Regions from separate parts of the Acidovorax sp. FHTAMBA genome, predicted to be linked through region 1. Evidence: riboswitches for the same ligand, from Rfam matches in the RefSeq annotation. Region 1 holds a riboswitch; the other holds the start of a gene.

The links. A riboswitch is a leader RNA that binds a small molecule or an ion and turns the genes downstream of it on or off. The one in region 1 is predicted to bind cobalamin.
Region 2: it holds a riboswitch for cobalamin, as region 1 does, so the genes downstream of both, AAFF19_RS21220 (energy-coupling factor ABC transporter permease) here and AAFF19_RS10140 (TonB-dependent receptor) in region 1, are expected to answer to the same signal.

What each region holds. Positions count from the first base shown of each region.
Region 1 covers NZ_CP152407.1:2,147,188-2,157,487, forward strand. The annotation lists gene AAFF19_RS10110 (sulfite exporter TauE/SafE family protein) at 1-501, shown strand, start outside; gene AAFF19_RS10115 (HD domain-containing phosphohydrolase) at 689-1,990, shown strand; gene AAFF19_RS10120 (EAL domain-containing protein) at 1,987-4,425, shown strand; gene AAFF19_RS10125 (sulfite exporter TauE/SafE family protein) at 4,481-5,296, opposite strand; gene AAFF19_RS10130 (cell division protein ZapA) at 5,636-5,986, opposite strand; gene AAFF19_RS10135 (hypothetical protein) at 5,983-6,210, opposite strand; cobalamin riboswitch at 6,246-6,485, shown strand; gene AAFF19_RS10140 (TonB-dependent receptor) at 6,567-8,450, shown strand; gene AAFF19_RS10145 (cobyrinate a,c-diamide synthase) at 8,447-9,826, shown strand; gene AAFF19_RS10150 (bifunctional adenosylcobinamide kinase/adenosylcobinamide-phosphate guanylyltransferase) at 9,823-10,300, shown strand, end outside.
Region 2 covers NZ_CP152407.1:4,546,820-4,557,119, forward strand. The annotation lists gene AAFF19_RS21205 (AzlD domain-containing protein) at 1-30, opposite strand, end outside; gene AAFF19_RS21210 (AzlC family ABC transporter permease) at 20-742, opposite strand; gene AAFF19_RS21215 (LysR substrate-binding domain-containing protein) at 831-1,694, shown strand; cobalamin riboswitch at 1,868-2,109, shown strand; gene AAFF19_RS21220 (energy-coupling factor ABC transporter permease) at 2,339-3,016, shown strand; gene cobM (precorrin-4 C(11)-methyltransferase) at 3,030-3,812, shown strand; gene AAFF19_RS21230 (sirohydrochlorin chelatase) at 3,809-4,699, shown strand; gene AAFF19_RS21235 (precorrin-8X methylmutase) at 4,696-5,376, shown strand; gene AAFF19_RS21240 (cobalt-precorrin-5B (C(1))-methyltransferase) at 5,377-6,576, shown strand; gene AAFF19_RS21245 (bifunctional cobalt-precorrin-7 (C(5))-methyltransferase/cobalt-precorrin-6B (C(15))-methyltransferase) at 6,573-7,928, shown strand; gene cobI (precorrin-2 C(20)-methyltransferase) at 7,921-8,739, shown strand; gene AAFF19_RS21255 (cobalamin biosynthesis central domain-containing protein) at 8,736-9,515, shown strand; gene bluB (5,6-dimethylbenzimidazole synthase) at 9,512-10,300, shown strand, end outside.

The DNA of each region.
Region 1 (10,300 bases):
TGCCTGGCAGCATGGGCAATGGACAGTCTGGCGTGGCTTACCCAGCACACGACCGCCTTGCGTCCCGCTTGGACGCTCATGCATGTCGCCGTGATGGCCTGGGGTGTGATGATGATGGTGCAGGCACGCCAGCCGCAATGGCTGGAGAACGCGGCCCGAGCCGTATGGGCGCGCGCCCGTCCCATGGTCAGTGCCCCTTCCGGGGTTTTCTTTGCGGGTGGGCTGTGGGCGCTCATGCCCTGCGGCTTGCTCTATTCGGCATTGCTGGTGGCCGCCCTGAGCGGAGGTCCTCTCGAAGGCGCAGTGACCATGGCACTGTTTGGGCTGGGCAGCGGGGTGTGGCTTGCGGGAGGGCCATGGGTCTGGACCCAACTGAAAACAAGGCTGAACACAGCCCGCGCGGACTGGGGAACGCGGGTGGCGGGAGGCCTGCTTTTCGGAATCGCCTGCTGGGCACTCTGGATGGATCTGGTCTATAAGCCTTCGCTGTGGTGCCGGTAGGCGGCTGCTTCAGGCGTCCAGGGACCATCCTGATTGCGCTCGTCCCTGCGGCGGGCCTTGCTTTGTGTGGCGACTGTTGCCGTTAAGCTGCGGCAACCGATACCCCTCGCTGATGCCTCGGTGGAACTGGCGATAATTTGTGTAACCATTGGTGGCATCGACGTCACGATGTTGCACACGCCCGAAAGTGAATTCTTCCATCCTCATTGACATCAGCCAACTGCGCGTCGGCATGTACATCCAGCTTGACGTGGGCTGGTTGCACCATCCTTTCCCGGTGAGCAGTTTTCGGGTTGCCTCGGCGGAGCAGATCGCTGCGTTGAGGGAGCTGGGGCTGACGGAAGTGCGTTACCTCCCGAAGAAGAGTGATCCGGAACTGAGGGATCTGGTGCCGGCGGCCTGGGATGTGCCGGAAATGAACGATACGGTATCGGGCAGACAGGTGGATGCAGCCGGGGCGCCAGTCCTGGTGGACGCTGAGGCCCAACGACGGCGTGAACTGCTCGACGCCCAGAACCGCGCCCTGGCAGCGTGCGACAAGCGGTTTGGTGAGGCCTCAAGGCAGTACCAGGCGCTCGAACGGGTCGTGACCGCCCAGCCCGAGGAAGCCCGTGCAAAGGGTGATGCGCTGGTGTCCGGCTGTGTTGCAGAACTTCTTGAAAATGGTGACTCGGTCATCCGGCTTCTGTCGGAGGGCGTGGGCGAGCGCAATGCGCTCCATCCCATCAATGTGATGGTGATTTCACTGCTCCTGGGGCGGGCTCTCGGCATGAAGAGTGCCGAACTGTTCGACCTTGGCATCGCGGCGCTGATCCATGATCTGGGAAAGATCAAGCTGCCTCCCAATCTCCGGCAGCCCACCGCTTCCATGATTCCGCAAGAGCGTTTGCGCTACGAAAGCCATGTCGCAGAATCAGTGACCTTTGCCAAGCGCATGGGGCTGAGCGAGCCCGTGTGGACTGCTGTCGCCCGGCACCATGAGATGGCTGACGGCAGCGGGTTTCCGCTGCGGCTGTCGGGCCCTGATCTGGGCCGGTCGAGTCAGGTTCTCGCGCTGGTCAACCGCTACGACCGGATGTGCAATCCTGCCAACGGTGTGGACGCGCTCACGCCGCACGAGGCGTTGTCCGTCATCTTTGCCCAGCTGAAGGTACGTTTCGACTCCGTGGTGCTGGGGGCATTCATCCGCATGATGGGCGTCTATCCGCCCGGCTCCATCGTGCAGCTGGTCAACGACCGTTATGCCACGGTGGTCTCCGTGAACTCCTCACGTCCGTTGCGGCCCAAGGTCATCGTGCATGACCCCCGCGTTCCCAAGGACGAGGCACAGATTCTGGATCTTGAAACGGTGCCTGAGCTGGGTATCCGTCGTAGCCTCAAGCCGGCGCAGCTGCCGCGGGATGCGCTGGACTATCTCTCTCCTCGCCAGCGCATCTGCTACTTCTTTGAGCGCGCCGTCGCCCCGGGGCCTGACGAGGCTGAGTCGTGACAGCTTCCCCGTCTCACGCCTGGCTGGACGGATTGCAGGAGGCTGTGTGGCTGGTGGAAGAGACCGGCCTGCACATCCTGCACGCAAATGCTGCTGCCCAGCGCCTGGTGGGCCTGACCTTGGCCGACATGGTAGGTACGTCGGTGTTGCGCCTGGCCTGCACGCCGCAAGACGTGGCGTTCTGGGGTGAGCCGGCCGAGGTGCTTGCAGACGGCATCCATTCCCATACCAGCCTTTTACGAACCGACGGCACACTGGTGCCGGTGGATCGCAGGGTCACGCGGGTTCCCGGCGACGATCCTGCGCTTTCGGTCTTCATGGTCACCATGCTCGATCGCAGCGTACAGGAGTCCACCGAGCGCGAGCTGGAGACATTGCTGTCCGAACTGCGGGCCACGCTCGACTCTGCAGCTGACGGGATGCTGGTGTGCAACCTCGAGGGAACGGTGCGTGCATTCAACCAGCGGCTGGCGCAACTCTGGAACATCCCTAACGAGCTGTTGGTGGAGCGCGATGACGCGGCGGTTTATGCACACATGGTGGCGCAGACACAGGATGCACGCGCTTACGTGGAGCGCATGGCGGCCCTTGTACGCGAGCCCATGCTGGAAAGCACCGACATCGTGACGCTGCGGGATGGGATGGTCCTGGAGATGCGCACGGTGCCCCAGTTCATTCAGGGACGACCGGTCGGACGCGTGTATTCGTACCGCGACATTACCCGCCAGACCGAGATACAGGCCAGCCTCCGACTGGCTGCCCGCGTTTTCGAGTCCAGTCTCGACGCCATTTTTATTGCTGACAGCCAGCACCGTGTGCTGCGCATGAACCCCGGTTGCGAACGCCTTGTAGGCCCGTCTGCGAAGGCGTTTGAAGGCTGCGTGGCAGCTTCCCTGTTTGGCGGCGGTTCGGATGCAGCGTTCATGGAGCAGGTTTTGCAGGGCTGGGCCCATGAAGGTTTCTGGGAGGGCGAGCTCTGGCTGCCCCGTGACAATGGCACCTACTGCGCCGTGCAGCTGTCCTGGGTGGCACTGCGTGACGATGAGGGGCGTCTGGTACAGAGCATTGGTTTCATGCGCGACCTCACCCTTCAGCACGCAGCCCAGAAACGCATTGAAGAGTTGGCCTACAGTGATGTGCTCACGGGCTTGCCCAATCGCCTGCTGTTGTCGCAGCGGGTGGATACCGCCATTCAGGGGGCACGCCAAAGCGATACGGGTTTTGCGATCTTGTTCCTTGATCTCGACCGCTTCAAGATCATCAACGACTCCTTGGGTCACCCATTTGGGGACCGCGTCCTGCAGCTGGTGGCAGAGCGCCTGCAGGCCTGCCTGCGCCAGACGGACATGCTTTGCCGGCTCGGTGGGGATGAGTTCGTCATCTACCTGCATGGTGGAGATGCCGTAGTGGCCGAGAGCGTCGCTCGCCGCATTCTGGACGACATGCTCAAGCCGTTCACGCTCGACAGCATGGGCTTCTCCATCCAGTGCAGCATCGGCATGGCGCTCTACCCGCAGGACGGTGCCACGCTCGATGATCTGATCAAGCAGGCCGATACCGCCATGTACCGCGTGAAGGAGCGGGGGCGGGGGAGTTATGGCTTCTATCAGCCGCAGATGAATGCCAACCTTCTGTCGCGCATGCAGATGGAGCATGCCATGCGTCAGGCGCTGGGCAAGGGCCTTATGGCGGTGCACTACCAGCCTCAGGTGCACATGGCAACGGGGCGAATCACCGGCGCCGAGGCGCTCATCCGCTGGACCGATCCCGAGTTTGGCTCCGTGTCACCGGCGCACTTCATCCCGCTGGCGGAAGAGTCGGGATATATCGTCACGCTGGGTGCATGGGTCATGGAGCAGGCGGTACGCGAGGCCGCCATGTGGATGCACGGTGGCACGCCCATCATGATCTCTGTCAATGTGTCGGCGCTGGAGTTTCGGCAACCCGACTTTGTCGAACGGCTGACGCGCTTGCTGGCGGTGCACCAACTGCCTCCCACGCTGCTTGAACTGGAGCTCACGGAAACCATCCTGCTGCAGGACGCGCAGGAAATGGAGCAGCGCTTGCTGGCTCTGGCCGGTCTGGGCATTGGACTGGCCATTGACGATTTTGGTACTGGCTACTCCAGCCTCGCCTACCTTAAAAAATTGCCTATCCACAAACTCAAGATCGATCAGTCGTTTGTGCGGGGGCTCCCTGATGACGAAGGCGACCGGGCCATTGTGAGTGCGATCATCAGCATGGGCCGCGCGATGCACATTGAGGTGGTGGCGGAGGGCGTCGAGACCGAAACCCAGCAAGCGGTGCTGCTGCAGATGCAGTGCGACCACTACCAGGGGTTTCTGTGTGCGCCCGGGCTTCCGTCCGAGGAGTTTCGCGCCATGCTGGGCAAACCATTGCCCTTGAAAGCCCAGGGCAGGCGAAGCCCGGCGTAGTGCTGGCGGGTCGTGGCACCAGCCGCTGGCAACCGCACGGGCGGCCGCGCACCAGTCAGAGGGCTGCCACGCCCTTCCAGAGCATGTATGCCGCCAGACCGAACAGCAAGGACGCAAATACCCGCTTGAGCTGCTTCACCGGCAGGTTGTGCGCCGCCTTTGCACCCAGTGGCGCGGTCAGCACACTGCAGGTGGCGATCACCAGCAATGCTGGCAACCAGATATAGCCGACCGAGGCGGCGGGAAGACCGGTCACGTTCTGGCCGCCGATCACGTAGCCCACCACATTGGCCAGCGCGATCGGGAAACCTAGCGCTGCACTGGTGGCCACGGCGTTGTGGATGGCAACGTTGCACCAGGTCATGAAAGGCACACTCACAAAACCACCGCCCGCACCCACCAGTCCCGACAGGAATCCGATGACGCCACCTGCAGCAACCTGTCCGGCTCCGCCAGGCATCTGTCGCGCGGGCGCCGGTTTTTTATCCAGGAACATCTGCGTCGCCGAGAAGCTCACGAACAGTGCGAAGAAGATCGCCAGAAACGAGCCTTTGAGCAGCGAAAACACGCCCAGGCTGGCAATGAAGCCCCCCAGCACGATGCCTGGTGCCAGGCGCTTGACGATGTCCCAGCGCACCGCTCCGCGCTTGTGGTGGGCGCGCACGCTGGAGATGGATGTGAACATGATCGTCGCCATGGAAGTGGCGATGGCCATCTTCACGGCCAGATCGGGCGCCACTTGTTGCGCGCCGAGGATGTAGGTCAGGAACGGCACAAGCAGCATGCCGCCGCCAATGCCCAGCAGACCTGCCAGAAAACCTGTGGCAAGGCCCAGCACGCCGAGTTCAACGATCAGGAGGGGATCCAGCATGGGGTCAGAAAGAAAGGAAGGGGAGAACGCGGGAGTGCACTGGATGGGGCGCAGGGTGCGCACTGGACAGGCATCTGAAAATGGGTGTCTGCGAATGCCACCGGACCCTCATCCTGAACCGGGGGTTCAGGTGGGCGAGGGCAGCCAAGCGTTGGGTTCATCTGACGCGAGATGATCACGCTCACCGGGCAATGTACCAAGCCCGAGCTCGTTGAGCATTGGTTCAAGGAAATATAAGGCCCGACGGCTTCGCAGACACTCCCATTGTAGGCGCTGGCAACCTGCATTCCAGCCGTGGGGCATGTAAAGCCCGCCCCATCCGGCGTGAATATGGGCGGGCTAAATCAGGCGTCCGTCATCCCCGAGTGCCTGGTCCAGACGCTGAACCAGCCTCTGCAGATCCTCGTGTTCCTCGTCAGGCAGGAGCGCTGCCTGGTGTCCAGCCGGCGCTGGCGTCGCGCTGATGGCGCTGGCTGCCAGGTCGGCGGCCTCACGATCGGCGATTTCAAAGGCCAGGTTCAACGCTGCCAGCACTGCAATGCGTTCACGGGCGCGGACCTTGCCAGCGTCACGGATGCGCGTCATCGCGGTATCCACGCGCTCAACGGCGTCGAGGAGACGGCTCTCGTGGCCCTCGGGGCAGGTCAGCAGGTAGCTTTGCTGGAGGATCTGCACCTCGATTTGCTTCATTCGATTTCTTTCGTGACGGCGGGGGTCGCGGCGGGCAGGCGCTCCAGCAGGGCATCAACGCGGGCGCGGGCGGCGCTGAGCCGCGACTTGAGCGAGTCCCGTTCCTGCGTCAGGGCTGCGACCTGATCTGCAAGCAGTGCATTGGTGCGTTGCAGCTCGGCATGGCGCAACAGCAGGCGTTCGACGCGCTCGGCGATCTGATCGATGGTGGATGGTGTGGCCATACAGCGCCCGATTGTAGGGTTGGCGTAAAAATCGGTCGTAAAATTCGCCCGTTGGTGCTCGCGGTGTGGTTCACACGCCGCAGTTCAACGGGAAGCAGGGAGGCGCCGTACCACCGGTACCCGCCCAGCCTGCGCTGCCCCCGCAACGGTCAGCGGACGAATCACCCGATTCTCTCTCCATCCATAAGCCACTGGGCGCCTTGAACAAGCGCCTGGGAAGGCATTGGGGGGGTGTTCCGCCAGCCCGGATACCGGCCAACACGGTGGCTGCGTGCGCTCTTTTTTGGCGCTGCGCGGCTGTATCACCCATACGCTGGCGGGAGGCCGGCCCGGGTTGTTTGTTGATCTTGATTCCCATGAAAATCCGTACCCTTCGTGCGCGCCCTGTGGCGTCGTTGCGCCTGTCCGCACCGCGCCTGGCCATGCTGTCCCTTGTTGCGGGCAGCGCCTGCACCGCCTTGGCCCAGACTGCCCCGGCCTCCGGTGAGCTGCTGGCGCAGAACCTGCGCGCGCCCTCGTTGTCTGAAACCGTGGTGGCCGCCACGCGCACGCCGCAGCCACTGTCCGACCTGGTGGCCGACATCTCCATCGTGGACCGCGAAACCATTGAAAGCAGTGGTGCCACCGGCCTGGCCGACCTGCTGGCCCGCCTGCCCGGTGTCGAGTTCTCGCGCAATGGCGGCCCGGGCAGCACTACCGGCGTCTTCTTGCGTGGCGCAGAGTCGCGCTTCACCGCGGTGTACATCGATGGGGTACGCATCGACTCCCAATCCACCGGCGGCGCACCCTGGGAGAGCATTCCCCTGGGCCTCATCGACCGCATTGAAGTGCTGCGTGGCCCGGCGGGTGCCGTTTATGGTTCGGATGCCCTGGGTGGTGTGGTGCAGATCTTCACCAAGCGCGGCGAAAACGGCACGGCGCCGTACGTGGGCGTGGGTGTGGGCAGCCACAACACCACCAGGCTAGAGGCGGGGATCAGCGGTGCCAGCGGCACGCTGGACTACGCCCTGGGGTTGGCGCGTGAAGACAGCAAGGGCTTCAACGCGCGCCCTGTCGCCGGGCAGAACCCGGACCGCGACGGCTACCGCTCCACAGCGGGCCACGCGCGGGTAGGCCTGCAGGTGAACGCAGTGCATCGCCTCGAAGGCACCCTCATGCTGAATGACACCAACAGCGGCTACGACAGCGGCCTGGGCAAGGACGACCGCAACCTGCACACCCTGCACGCGCTGGGCCTCAACTGGACGGCCCAGTGGAACAGCGCCTACAAAACGCGACTTTCGATCACCGACTCGCGCGACGAATACGAAACCCGCCCTTCGCCGTATCTGAGCGACACGCGCTTGCGTGGCTACTTCTTCCAGAACGAATGGCGCCAGGGCGCGCACCTCGTCACGGCCGCGCTGGAGCGCCGGGAAGACCGCCTGGAAAACACGCCCATTGACGCCAAGCGCTCGCAAGACGCGCTGGCGCTGGGCTACGGCTACAACGCTGCAGGCCACACGGTGCAGCTCAACCTGCGCCATGATTCCGACAGCGAATTCGGTGGCAAGAGCACCGGCAGCGTGGCCTACGGCTATGCCATCACCCCGCAGTGGCGCGCCACCGCGTCGGTGGGCACGGCCTTCCGTGCGCCCACGCTGTACCACCGCTTCAGCGAATACGGTGTGGCCACGCTGCGCCCCGAAAGCAGCCGCAATGCCGAAGTGGCGCTGCGCTATGCCCAGGGCAACAGCACCTTCTCGGCCACGCTGTTTCGCAACCGGGTGACCAACCTGATTTCGTTCTCGGGCCCTGGCAGCTGCCTGTCGGACTTTGGCTGCTACGCCAACACCGCCCGCGCCGAATACAGGGGCGTGACGTTTGCGGGTTCGCACCGCGTGGGCGACGTGCAGTTGCATGGCTCCATCGACCTGCAGCGCCCGCGCGACCTTGCCACGGGCAAGCAGCTGGCACGCCGCGCCAGGCAGCACGCCACCTTTGGCGCCGACACCCGCCTGGCGGGCTGGACGGTGGGTGCCGAGGTGCAGGCTTCGGGCCGCCGATTTGACACCGTGGCCAACACCAACGTGCTGGGGGGTTATGCGCTCGTAAACCTGTACGCCAGTACCCGCATCGCACGCGACACCACGCTGCTGGCCCGCGTCGACAACCTGGCCGACAAGGACTACCAGCTGGCCCGCACCTACGCTACCGCAGGCCGCACGGTTTATTTGGGCGTCAAGTGGGCGCCGCAGTGACCCTGGCGTCAACCGCTTCCGCCCGCTGCCCGGCGCTGCTGATTGCAGCCCCGGCCTCAGGGCAGGGCAAGACCACCGTCACCGCCGCCCTGGCGCGCCTGCATGCGCGCCAGGGGCGACGGGTGCGGGTGTTCAAGTGCGGGCCGGATTTTCTGGACCCGCACTGGCATCAGCTCGCCAGCGGTGCGCCGGTGCACCAGCTCGATTTGTGGATGAACGGCGAGGCCGACTGCGCGCAGCGCCTGCACGATGCTGCACGCGAGTCGGACCTGATCCTCATCGAGGGTGTGATGGGCCTGTTTGATGGCAACCCCAGCGCGGCCGACCTGGCCCGGCACTTTGGCGTGCCGGTGCTGGCGGTGGTCGATGCCTCGGCCATGGCCGGCACCTTTGGCGCGCTGGCCTATGGCCTGCGCCACTACCGGCCGGGCCTGCCCTGGGCGGGTGTGTTGGCCAACCGCGTAGGCAGTGCTCGCCACGCCGACATGTTGCGTGACGGCTTGCAAGATGCCGACGACTGGATGGGCGCGCTGATGCGGGTGCAGACAGGCAATGCGCCTTTAGCCGCCAAGGCCGGTGCGGCGCTGCTGCCCGAGCGCCACCTGGGCCTGGTGGCTGCGCACGAGCTGGACGACAGCCTGCAGCGGCTGGACGCTGCGGCCGATGCCCTGGCCGCTACACCCCTAGGCCAAATGACGCTGGAGGACCTACAGCGCTGGGCCGTGGACTTTCCGGCGCCTGCATCCCAGGTTGCCGTGCCTGCATTGCTCGCAGGCCGTACGGTGGCGGTGGGGCGTGACGTGGCGTTCTGCTTCACCTACGCCGCCAACGTGCAATGCCTGGAACAGATGGGCGCGCGCGTGGTGTGCTTCTCGCCGCTGCACGATGCGGGTCTGCCCGATTGCGATGCAGTCTGGCTGCCTGGCGGCTACCCCGAGCTGCACGCCGCGCAGATCGCGGCCAACACCGGGATGCAAGCCAGCCTGCGTGCCCATGTGGCCGCAGGCAAACCCCTGTGGGCCGAGTGCGGCGGCATGATGGCGCTGTTCGATTCCATCACGCTGGCCGATGGCAGCACGGCTCCGCTGTGGGGCCTGCTGCCCGGCCGCGTGACCATGCAAAAGCGACTGGCGGCCCTCGGCCCGCAGCACCTGACGGTGGCAGGGCACACGCTGCGCGGCCATACGTTTCACTATTCGACCAGCGACAGCAGCGCCCCCGTGGTGGCCCGCACGGCGCGCCCGAACGAGGCGGTTGCGCCCGATGCGGGCGAGGCGCTGTACCGGCAGGGCAGCATCCACGGCAGCTATTTCCACGCCTGGTTCCCATCCAGCCCCGAGGCGGTGGCGCATCTGCTGGGAGGCGCTTCCGTATGACGATCACCACCGAACTCATCCTGGGCGGCCAGAAAAGCGGCAAGTCCCGCCGCGCCGAACTGCTGGCGCGCGACTGGCTGGCCCAGTCTGCCGACCACCGCGCCGTGCTGATCGCCACCGGGCAGGCCTGGGACGACGAGATGCGCGAGCGCATCGCCCGCCACCAGCGTGACCGCGCCGAGCGCGTGCCCGGGCTGGAGACGGTGGAAGAGCCGCGCGACGTGGCGGCAGCCCTCGTGCGCTTCAGCACGCCGCAGACGCTGGTGGTGATGGACTGCCTCACGCTCTGGCTCACCCACTGGACCATGCCCGTGGGTGTGGAATCCATGAGTATTGAACAAAAACAGGCGCTAGCGCTTGACTGGAAAGCGCAATCAGCTATGTTTTTAGGAGCAATTCGGAAATCCCCCGGCCCCGTTGTTCTGGTGGGCAACGAAATTGGCCTGGGGGTCATCCCGATGGGGCGTGAGGTGC
Region 2 (10,300 bases), 2.4 Mb from region 1:
CGTGCCCCCGCCCAGGGTTTCAACGCTCATCGCCACGCTCCATCCACAACAGGCCCAGCAGACCGCCGGCCAACGCGCCGGTCACCACGTGGCTGTTCTCGGGCAGCCAGCGGTGCGCGGCCAGCGACGCGCAGGCCGCCACCGCCCAGATGGCGAGCAGGCGCGGGTTCTTCTGACCGCCCACTGCCATGGCCAGAAGAAAACAGCCCATCACCATGTCCAGGCCCCAGCGCCGCGCGTCGACGATCAGGTCGCCCACCTGCGTGCCCAGCCAGGTACCCAGCACCCAGAACACCCAAAGCGCCAGGCCACCGCCCAGCAACAGACCCAAGCCGGGCTGGCCGCGGCCAAACGCCTGCATGCTCAGCGCCCAGTTGGCATCGGACGCCAGCACCATTACGCCGTAGCGCCGTGTGGTTGGCAGCTGGCGCAGCCAGGGGTAAAGCGTGGCGCCCATCAGAAGGTGGCGCGCGTTGATGGCGAACACCGTCAGCACCAACGCCAGCATCGGCACCTGTTGCCCCCACAGATCCAGCACCGCAAACTGCGCCGCGCCGGCAAACACCAGGGTGCTCATACCCACCGCCGAGGCGGCGCTCAGCCCGTGTTGCAGGGCCGCTAGACCAAAGGCGGCGCCGAACACTGCCACGAAGGCGCCGATGGGCACCATCTGCCGGAAACCCGTCCACACCAACTGGCGGGTGAGGGCGCTTTGCCCGAGAAAGTTGTCGTGCGTGGTCATGTACGTGACTGTGCGGTGTTTTTGGCTCTCCGAAAAGCGCAAAATTCACATCGTTTCCATTCGATAAACGCATAGATGGAGCATTGACATGACCCCGCAGGACTTTCAACTCGACTGGCTCAAGTGTTTTGTGGCCGTGGTGGACACGGGCTCGCTCTCCAGCGCCGCGGGCGATGTGCACCGCTCACAGTCAGCCGTTAGCATGCAGCTCAAGAAGCTGGAAGACGCGGTGGGCCGACGCCTGCTGGAGCGCGGGCCGCGCAAGCTGGCGCTCACGCCCGACGGCCAGACCCTACTGGGCTACGCGCGGCGCATGTTGGATCTGCAGGCTGAGGCCCAGGCCGCGCTGCACGGCGAGGAACTGACTGGGCGGGTGCGCCTGGGTGTGCCAGACGACTACGCGGCGAAGTACCTCACACCGGTGCTCAAGCGCTTTGCGCCCAAGCACAGCGGCGTCGAGATCGAACTGCACTGCGAGCAGTCGCCCGCGCTGATTCCGCGTGTGGCACGTGGCGAACTGGACTTGGCCCTGGTCTCGCGCGATCACGCGCGCCGTGGGACCCTTCTGTTCCACGAGCCGATGGTGTGGGTGGGTTCGCCGCAGTTCGAGCTGTGGCGGCGCGACCCGCTGCCGATCGCGGTGTACGAAGAGGCCAGCCTCGCGCGGCGCGGCGCCATCCAGTCGCTGGCGCAGCAGGGGCGGCGCTACAAGGTGGTCTACAACAGCTCCAGCTTGGCCGGCCAGATCGCGGCGGTTGACAGCGGCCTGGCCGTGGCCGTGCTAACGCAGTGCAGCGCACCGCCGCACCTGATGGTGCTGGGCGCGGACCAGGGCCTGGGGCCGCTGATCCCAATGGAGGTGGCCGTCTACCGCAGCCGCGAGTCACGCGGCAACAAGGCGGTGGATGGGCTGTATGCGCTGTTGGTGAAGACCTTGCGTTTGGCTGGATGAAGAAATGGAGCGCACTTTGTAAGTCGGCTTTCTATCGACTGCGTAGCATGGCAGAGTCGACATGGCGGTCTGCTCCCAGCCTATACGAGCCTCTCGCCTGTGCTCCATGCTCCGATGCACGAGCTCTAGGATTGCAACGTTGCCGCTCAAACGCTCCGAGCAATTTTTGGGGGTATAGAATAAAAGCTGTTGGTGCTCGCGATGCTGTTCAGGCATCGCAGTTCAACGGGAAGCAGGAGGGCGAGTCCCACACGGACGAACCTAACCTGCGCTGCCCCCGCAACGGTAAGCAGACGGGTGGTCCAAGGCATTGCCAAGGCCCCCATTTCTCAAAGTTTCGCCACTGGGTCACACCGGGAAGGCTTTGAGAAACGTTCTGTCAGCCCGGATACCGGCCAACAAGGAGGCTGCGCCCCAAGCGCAGCCGCATTACCCAAACACCGTCGGGGAAGGCGGTGAGGGGTCTTCGCCGGTGTTCTCATGTCGTCCCTTCGCATTGCTTTGCGAGTCTGTGCCAGCGCCTGCGCGTGCGCTCGCCGGGGGCTGTCCGTTCGCCGACGGAACCTGTCCTCACCTCTCCCTTGGGTCTTTGCCGACTTTTTAACCGCGTTGTGTCCAACGCATCCAACCCAAGGAGTCACTTCATGCACATCGAACCAGGTCTGGTGGACGGGGCCAAGCTCGCCCTGAGCTACACCACGGCGGCCGCCTGCATCGGCTACACGGCCAAGCTGTCCGCGGACGCGATCAGAAAGGACGGCGCAGCGGCCCTGCTGTTACGGGCCGCGCTGGCCACGGCGCTGGTGTTCTGCTTTTTCGAGGTGCTGCCGCACCACCCGGTGGGCGTGTCCGAGGTGCACCTGATCCTGGGCACCACGCTGATGCTGCTGTTCGGCGCGGCACCCGCGGCCATCGGGCTGGCGGGTGGGTTGCTGATCCAGGGCCTGTTCTTTGCACCCTTCGACCTGCCGCAGTACGGTATGAACGTGACCACGCTGCTGGTGCCGCTGTTCGCCACCGCGGCGCTGGCTCGCCGCGTGATTCCCGACCAGATGGCCTATGTGGATCTGCGCTACGGCCAGGCCCTGAAGCTGTCGCTGGCCTACCAGGGCGGCATCGTGCTGTGGGTGGGTTTCTGGGCGCTCTACGGGCGTGGCCTGGGCGCCGAGAACCTGGTGAGCATCGGCAGCTTCGGCGCCGCCTACATGAGCGTGGTGCTGGCCGAGCCGCTGATCGATCTGGCCGTGCTCGCACTGGCCAAGACGCTGCGTGGCCTGCAGGGCAGCGCGGTGGTGGATCGCCGTCTGCACCAGGCCGCCTGACCGGGGGCACACCATGGGCCTCGGAACGGTCTGGTTTGTGGGGGCGGGTCCGGGCGACCCGGACCTGGTCACGGTCAAGGGGCGCGACCTGATCGCGCGCGCCGGGGCCATCCTGTTCGCCGGTTCGCTGGTGAACGAGGCGGCCACCCGCTGGGCACCGCCGGGTTGCCTGATCGCGGACAGCAAGGACATGACGCTGGAGCAGATGTCGGCCTGGCTGATCGCAAACGCGGCGCGCTGCGACACCGTGGTGCGCCTGCAAACCGGCGACCCGGCCCTCTACGGCACGCTCATCGAACTGGTGCAGCCGCTGGACGCCGCGGGCGTGCCGGTGGCGGTGGTGCCGGGCGTGTCTTCGGCCATGGCCTCGGCGGCGGCGGCGGTCGAGAGTTTCACCTTGCCCGAGGTCACGCAGACCACCATCTTCACGCGGGTGGAAGGCCGCACGCCCATGCCCGACGGCGAGGACCTCGCCGCGCTGGCGGCGCACCGCACGACCTTGTGCATCTTTCTGTCCATCACGCTGCTGCACAAGGTGGAAGCCGGCCTGCGCGCCGCCGGCTGGTCCGACGACGCGCCGGTGCTCGTGGTGCACAAGGCCAGCTGGCCCGGCGAAGAGCGCATCGTGCGCGGCACGCTGGCCACCATCAAACAACAGTGCCGCGACGCTGGCATCGTCAGCCAGGCCATGGTGATCGCCAGCCCCACGCTGGGCGCGCGCCACTGGCCCGAGCTGACCCGGTCCCGGCTCTACGACCCGGGCTTCACACACCGCTTCAGGAAAGCCACGACATGAATCACACCACGATCCTGCTGGTGGGCCACGGCTCGCGCGAGGACACCGGCAACCAGGAAATCCGCGTCTTCGTCGACCAGTGGCGCGCGCGCCAGCCGGCCTGGCGCATCGAGGTCTGCTTCATCGAATTTGCCGCGCCCTCGCTGCACGATGGCCTGCTGGCCGCGGCGCGGTCGTCGCGCCGCGTGCTGGTGCTGCCACTGATCCTGAATGCCGCCGGTCACGCCAAGATGGAGATTCCCGAGGCCATCGAGCACGCCCGCGAGCACGCACCCGGCGTCGAGTTCCTCTACGGCCCGCACCTGAGCGCCTGCGACCCCATCCTCGCCATCCTCAAGCGCCGCCTGCGCCAGGCCATGGCCACGCTGGACATGCCCGACCCCACCACCACCGGCGTGGTGCTGCTGGGCCGGGGCTCGTCCGACCGTGGCGCCAACGGCGACATGGCCAAGATGGCGCGCTGGCTTCAGGAAGAAAGCGACCACGAGCTGGTGGACCTGGCCTTCACCGGCATCACCTTTCCGCGGCTGGAGCGCGTGGTGCAGCGGCAGGTGCTGATCGGCCTGCGCCAAGTGGTGGTGCTGCCCTACTACCTCTACACCGGCACGCTGATGCAGCGCATCCACCGCCAGGTGGACCACCTGCGGGCGCAGTACCCGCAGATCCGCTTTGCCTGCGGCACGCACTTCGGGTTCGAGAAAGAAATCTTCGAACTGGTGGAGCAGCGCGTGCACGACCTGCTGGCCGGTGTGCCCGACAGCAAGCTGCCCTGCGACGGCTGCAGCTACCGCGAGCTCGCACACGACATGGGCCATGGGCACTCCCACGAGCACACGCACGCCCCGGTGCACGTGCACAGCCATGCGCACGAGGGTGCTGCCGCATGAGCACGGTCAACACCGTCACCGAGCAGCTCACCGCCGCCGGCCAGGCCATCGAGCACGACAGCTTCGCCATCATCGACGCCGAGGCCGGGCGGCACGCCTACTCGGCCGAGCAGTGGCCGATCGTGCGCCGCATGATCCACGCCAACGCCGACTTCGAGTTCAACGGCCTGACCGACTTCCACCCCGGCGCGGTGCGTGCGGGCGTGGCCGCGATGCTGCGCGGAGGCACCCCCGTGGTGGCCGATGTGGAGATGATCTGTTCGGGCCTGTCGCGGCCGCGCCTGGCGCACTTCGGCATGTCCACGCACCAGTTCATCAGCGACGCCGACGTGATTGCGCAGGCGCAGGCGCAGAACACCACCCGCGCCGTGCAGGCCATGCGCAAGGCACACCGCCTGGGCCTGCTGCAGGGCGCCGTCGTCGGCATCGGCAACGCGCCCACCGCGCTGATCGAACTCGTGCGGCTGATCATGGAGGACGGCGTGCGCCCGGCCCTGGTGGTGGGCATGCCGGTGGGTTTCGTGTCGGCCGCAGAGTCGAAAGACCTGATGGCGCAGATCGCCGACGTGCCCTGGATCGTCATCCGCGGCCGCAAGGGCGGCTCCACCCTGGTGGTCGCCGCCCTGCACGCGCTGCTGGCGCTGGCCGAGGCACAGCAACGCGCCGAGGGCGCCTGAATGGAAAGCACCACCCCGCGCGGTACACGAACCGGCTTCACCACCGGCGCCTGCGCGGCCGCGGCCGCCCGGGCCGCGGCGCAGGGGCTGGAAACCGGGCAGGTGCCCGACGCCATGGAGAGCCTGCTGCCCAACGGCCAGCGGGTGCGTTTTGACGTGCACGACAGGCGCTGCGATGCGCACAGCGCCCACGCCATGGTGGTGAAGTTCGCGGGCGACGACCCGGACTGCACCGACGGCGCGCACCTCACGGTGGACCTGCGCCTGCTGCCCGGCAAGGCAGGTGAGATCGCGTTCGTGGCCGGCGACGGCGTGGGCACGGTGACGCTGCCTGGCCTCGGGCTGGCGGTGGGCGGTCCGGCCATCAATCCGGTGCCGCGCCAGAACATCGCCGACAACCTGCGCGAGGCCGCGCCGAGGCTACTCACACAGCACGGGCTGGAGGTCACCGTGAGCGTGCCCGGCGGCCAGGAGATGGCGAAGAAGACCACCAACGCGCGGCTGGGCATCCTGGGCGGCATCAGCATCCTGGGCACCACCGGCATCGTCAAACCCTATTCCACCGCCGCCTGGCGGGCCAGCGTGGTGCAGGGCATCCAGGTGGCGGCCACGCTGGACCACGGTGTGGTGGCGCTGACCACCGGCGGCCGCACCGAGACATTTGCCATGCAGACGCTGCGTGCGGAACGCCCTGGCCTGCCCGCCGCCTGCTTCGTGCAGATGGGCGACTTCCTGCGCTACGCGTTGGATGAGGTGGTGGCCCAGGGCCTGCCCGAGGTGGTGCTGGGCGTGATGGTGGGCAAGCTGACCAAGATCGCCCAGGGCGAGACCATCACCCACGCCAACCGCAACGTGGTGGACACCGACCTGGTCGCCGAGATCGCCCGGCAGATCGGCGCCACGGACGAAGACTGCGCCGCCATCGCCGCCGCCGAGACCGCGCGCTTCGGCGCCGAGCTGATGGTCGAACGCGGCCTGGGCCCGGCCTTTCACCAGGCGCTCGCACAGCGCGCCATCGACACACTCACCGCGCCCGAGCGCTACGGCCACGCGTTTGCGCTGCGCGTGCTGGTGTGCGACTTCAGCGGCAAGCTGGTGGCCGACGTGCGCTCGGCCCCCGTCGAGGCGCGCCCCCGCCCCGCCACCGCCGGCCGCACCGGCATCGGCCACACCCACCACTTCGACTTCGACACCGAATGAACGACCTGCCCTCCCACGATCCCAACCGCTGCCGCGTCATCGGCGTGCTCGACGACGGCGTGGCCAGCCTCGGCGCCACCGCGCTGGCCCACCTGCGCACGGCCGACGTGGTGATTGGCGGCGCGCGCACGCTGGCGCTGTTCCGCCACGCACTCAAGCCCGGCACCCTCACCCACGACCTGACAGGACAATTGAAGGCCGTGCCCGGCTGGGTGCGCGCCGCACGCGAGGCCCACCAGTCCTGCGTGGTGCTGGCCACCGGCGACCCGCTGTGCCACGGCATCGCACCCTACCTTGCCCAGCACCTGTGCCTGGACGCGCTGGAGATCCTGCCCAACCTCTCGACCCTGCAACTGGCCTGTGCCCGCGTGGGCCTGGCCTGGCAGGACGCACGCATCGTCTCCGTGCACGCCGCCGACGCAGGCGAGTGGCAGCGCGGTGCCCCACCCTCGCACGGCCTGTACGCGCTGGCCCAGGCCCTGCGCGCCGAGCAGCGCCTGCTGCTGCTGACCAGCCCGGCCAACTGCCCCGACCGCATCGCCCGCCTGCTGCTGGCCGAAGGTCTGGGCAGCGACTTCCACATGGCCGTGGCTGAAGACCTGCTGCAGCCCGACGAACAGGTGCATGCGCAGCTCAGTCCCACCGAGGCGGCCAGCATGCGCTTTGCCGAGCTGAACGTGGTGCTGCTGTGGCGCACCCGGCCGCGACCGCAACCGGTGCGCTTCGGCCTGGCCGACAGCGCCTTCGAGCAGCGCCAGCCCGAGAAAGGCCTGATCACCAAGCAGGAGGTGCGCGCCGTCAGCCTGGCGCGGCTGCAGCTGCACGCCGACAGCGTGGTCTGGGACATCGGCGCCGGCAGCGGTTCGGTGGGCCTGGAGGCCGCCCGCCTGTGCCCGCAGGGCCATGTGTTCGCCATCGAGAAGAACGAGGCCGACCACGCCATCGCCCGGCGCAACCATGCAGCTTTCGGCGTCAGCAACTACACGCTGCAGCACGGCAAGGCGCCCGAGGGCCTGGAGGACTGGCCCGACCCCGACGCAGTGTTCATCGGTGGCTCGGGCGGCGAGCTGGCCGGACTGATCGAGCAGGTGTTGCGGCGCCTGCGGCCCGGCGGCCGGCTGGTGATGAACTTCGTGACACTGGAGAACCTGGCCACCGCCACCCAGGCCCTGCAGCAGCTGAACGCCGACTGGGACGTGCTGCAGCTGCAGGCGGCGCGCAGCCGCCCCATCCTGCACATGCACCGCATGGCGGCCGAGAACCCGGTGTGGCTGGTGTGCGCCGGCGTGGGCCCCATGGGCCACGGCGAACACGGGCCGGTGGTGGCGGCCGAGGAGACGGCGCATGGCTGACGTCACGCCTTCAACCACCCCGCGCATGGGCACCCTGCACGGCATCTCGCTGGGCCCGGGCGACCCCGGCCTGATCACCCGCGCGGCCTGGGCCGCGCTGGAGTGCCGCGACGCCATCTGGGTCTACCCGGTGCGCAGTGGCAAGACGCCCAGCTATGCGCTGGACATCGTGATGCGCGCCGGGCTGCCGTTGCCCGAAACGCACACGCCGCTGCTGTTTCCCATGACCCACGACGGCGAGAAGCTGGCGCGCGCCTGGCTGAAGGCCGCGCAGACCGTGCTGCCCTGGCTGCAGGCCGGGCGCGAGGTGCTGTTCCTGGTCGAGGGCGATGCCTCCACCTACGCCACCTTCGGCCACCTCGCGCGCACCCTGCGCGGGCTGGACGAGCGGGTGCCGGTGCGCATCATCGCAGGAGTCAATTCGTTCACCGCGGCCTGTGCGGATGTGGGCGAACCGTTCGCCGAGCAGGACGACACAGTGGCCATCGTGCCGGCGGCCTACGGCGTTGGCGCGGTCGACCGGCTGCTGCCCGACTTCGACACCCTGGTGCTGATGAAGATCAAGCCGCTGATCGAGGACCTGCTGGACTGGCTGGAGGCGCGCGACCTGCTGGCCGGCGCGCATTTCGTGGAGCGTGTGGGCGCGCTGGACGAGCGCCGGCTGTCCGGCCCCGAACTGCTCACGCTGCGCGGCAGCAAGGTCAGCTACCTCTCGCTGCTGATCGTGAAGAACCCTCATCGCGTGCGCGGCGAGCGCATCAAGGGCTGCCTGAAAAAGAGCGGCCCACCGCCACTGGAGACCACCCCATGAACCCGGACATCACCGCCCCTCCCCGCGTCTGCCTGGTCGCCATCACGAAACACGGCTCTGCCCAGGCGGCCACGCTGGCGCGGCAGCTGCCTCAGGCGTCGCTCTGTGTCGCGGCCAAGTTTGCAGAAGCCACAAGGGGCCTGTCCAACCCGGTGCAGGCGTACGAAGGCGCGTTCAAGGACCAGATCGGGTCGCTCTTCCAGGCCTTCGACCAGATCGTGTTCTTCGTCTCACTGGGTGCGGTGGTGCGGCTGATCGCACCCCACCTGAAGAGCAAGGACGAGGACCCCGGCGTGCTGGTGGTGGATGACGCCGGCCAGTTCGTCATTCCCGTGCTCTCGGGCCACGTGGGCGGCGCCAACGCCATGGCCGAGACCGTGGCCGCGCTGCTGGGCGCCACGGCGGTGCTCACCACCGCGTCGGACGTGGGCAAGACCATCCCGGTCGACATCCTGGGCCGTGAGCTGGGCTGGCAGGTTGAGGCGCCCAAACTCAACATCACCCGCGTCTCGGCCGCGGTGGTCAACGAGGAACCGGTGGCCGTGGTGCAGGAGGCCGGCAGCCCGCACTGGTGGACCCGCCCCACCCCGCTGCCGCCGAACATCCACCGCCACACGCGCCTGGAGGATGTGGATCTGGCCCGCTACCGCGCGGTGCTGTGGATCACCCACCGCCCGGTGGACGACACGCTCTGGCAGACGCTGCACGAGCGGCTGGTGGTGTACCGCCCGCCGCTGCCGGCCGGCAACGACGCCACCACCGAGGCCGCGGCATGAAGGTGGCCCTGGGCATCGGCTGCGACCGCGGCACGCCCCTGGCTACGCTGGCGCGAGCGGTCGACGAAGCCCTGGCCGTGGCCGGCCTTCAGCGCGGACAGGTGACCGGCGTGGGCAGCATCACGCTCAAGGCCGACGAACCCGCGCTGCTGGCGCTGGCCGCGCAGGCCGGCTGGCCGCTGCACTTCTACCCCGCCACCCAGCTGGCCGAGGTGGTGGTGCCCCACCCGTCCGAAACCGTGCGCCGCCACACCGGCACCCCTTCGGTCTCCGAAGCCGCGGCGCTGCTGGCCGCGGGCACCACCGAGGCCTCCGCCCTGTGCGTCGAGAAGCACCGGCTGCGCGGCGGCGACGGGCGCAACGCCACGGTGTCGGTGGCGCGGGTGATGCCGCGCACAGCCATCCCGCCCTGTGTCGCCAACCCCGATCCGGCGCGCCGTTTCACAGCCAGCGAACGCGAAGCCGTGCAGGCGCTGATGCAGGTGCGGCGCGACATGCGCCACTTCACTGCCGGTGCGCAGGTCGCCGAAGACGTGCGGGCCCGCCTGCAATCGGCGCTGCTCGCCGCGCCGTCCGTGGGCCTGATGCAGCCGCTGCGGGTGTTGCGCATCACCGACCCTGTATTGCGCGACCGGCTGGCCGCTGCCGTGGACCAGGAGCGCATGCGCACCGCGCAGGCCCTGGGCCCCCGTGCGGCTGAGTTCCTGGCACTGAGGGTGGAAGGGGTGCGCGAGTGCGCCGAACTGTGGGCGCTGGTGCTGGCGCCAGACGACGGCACGCTGTTC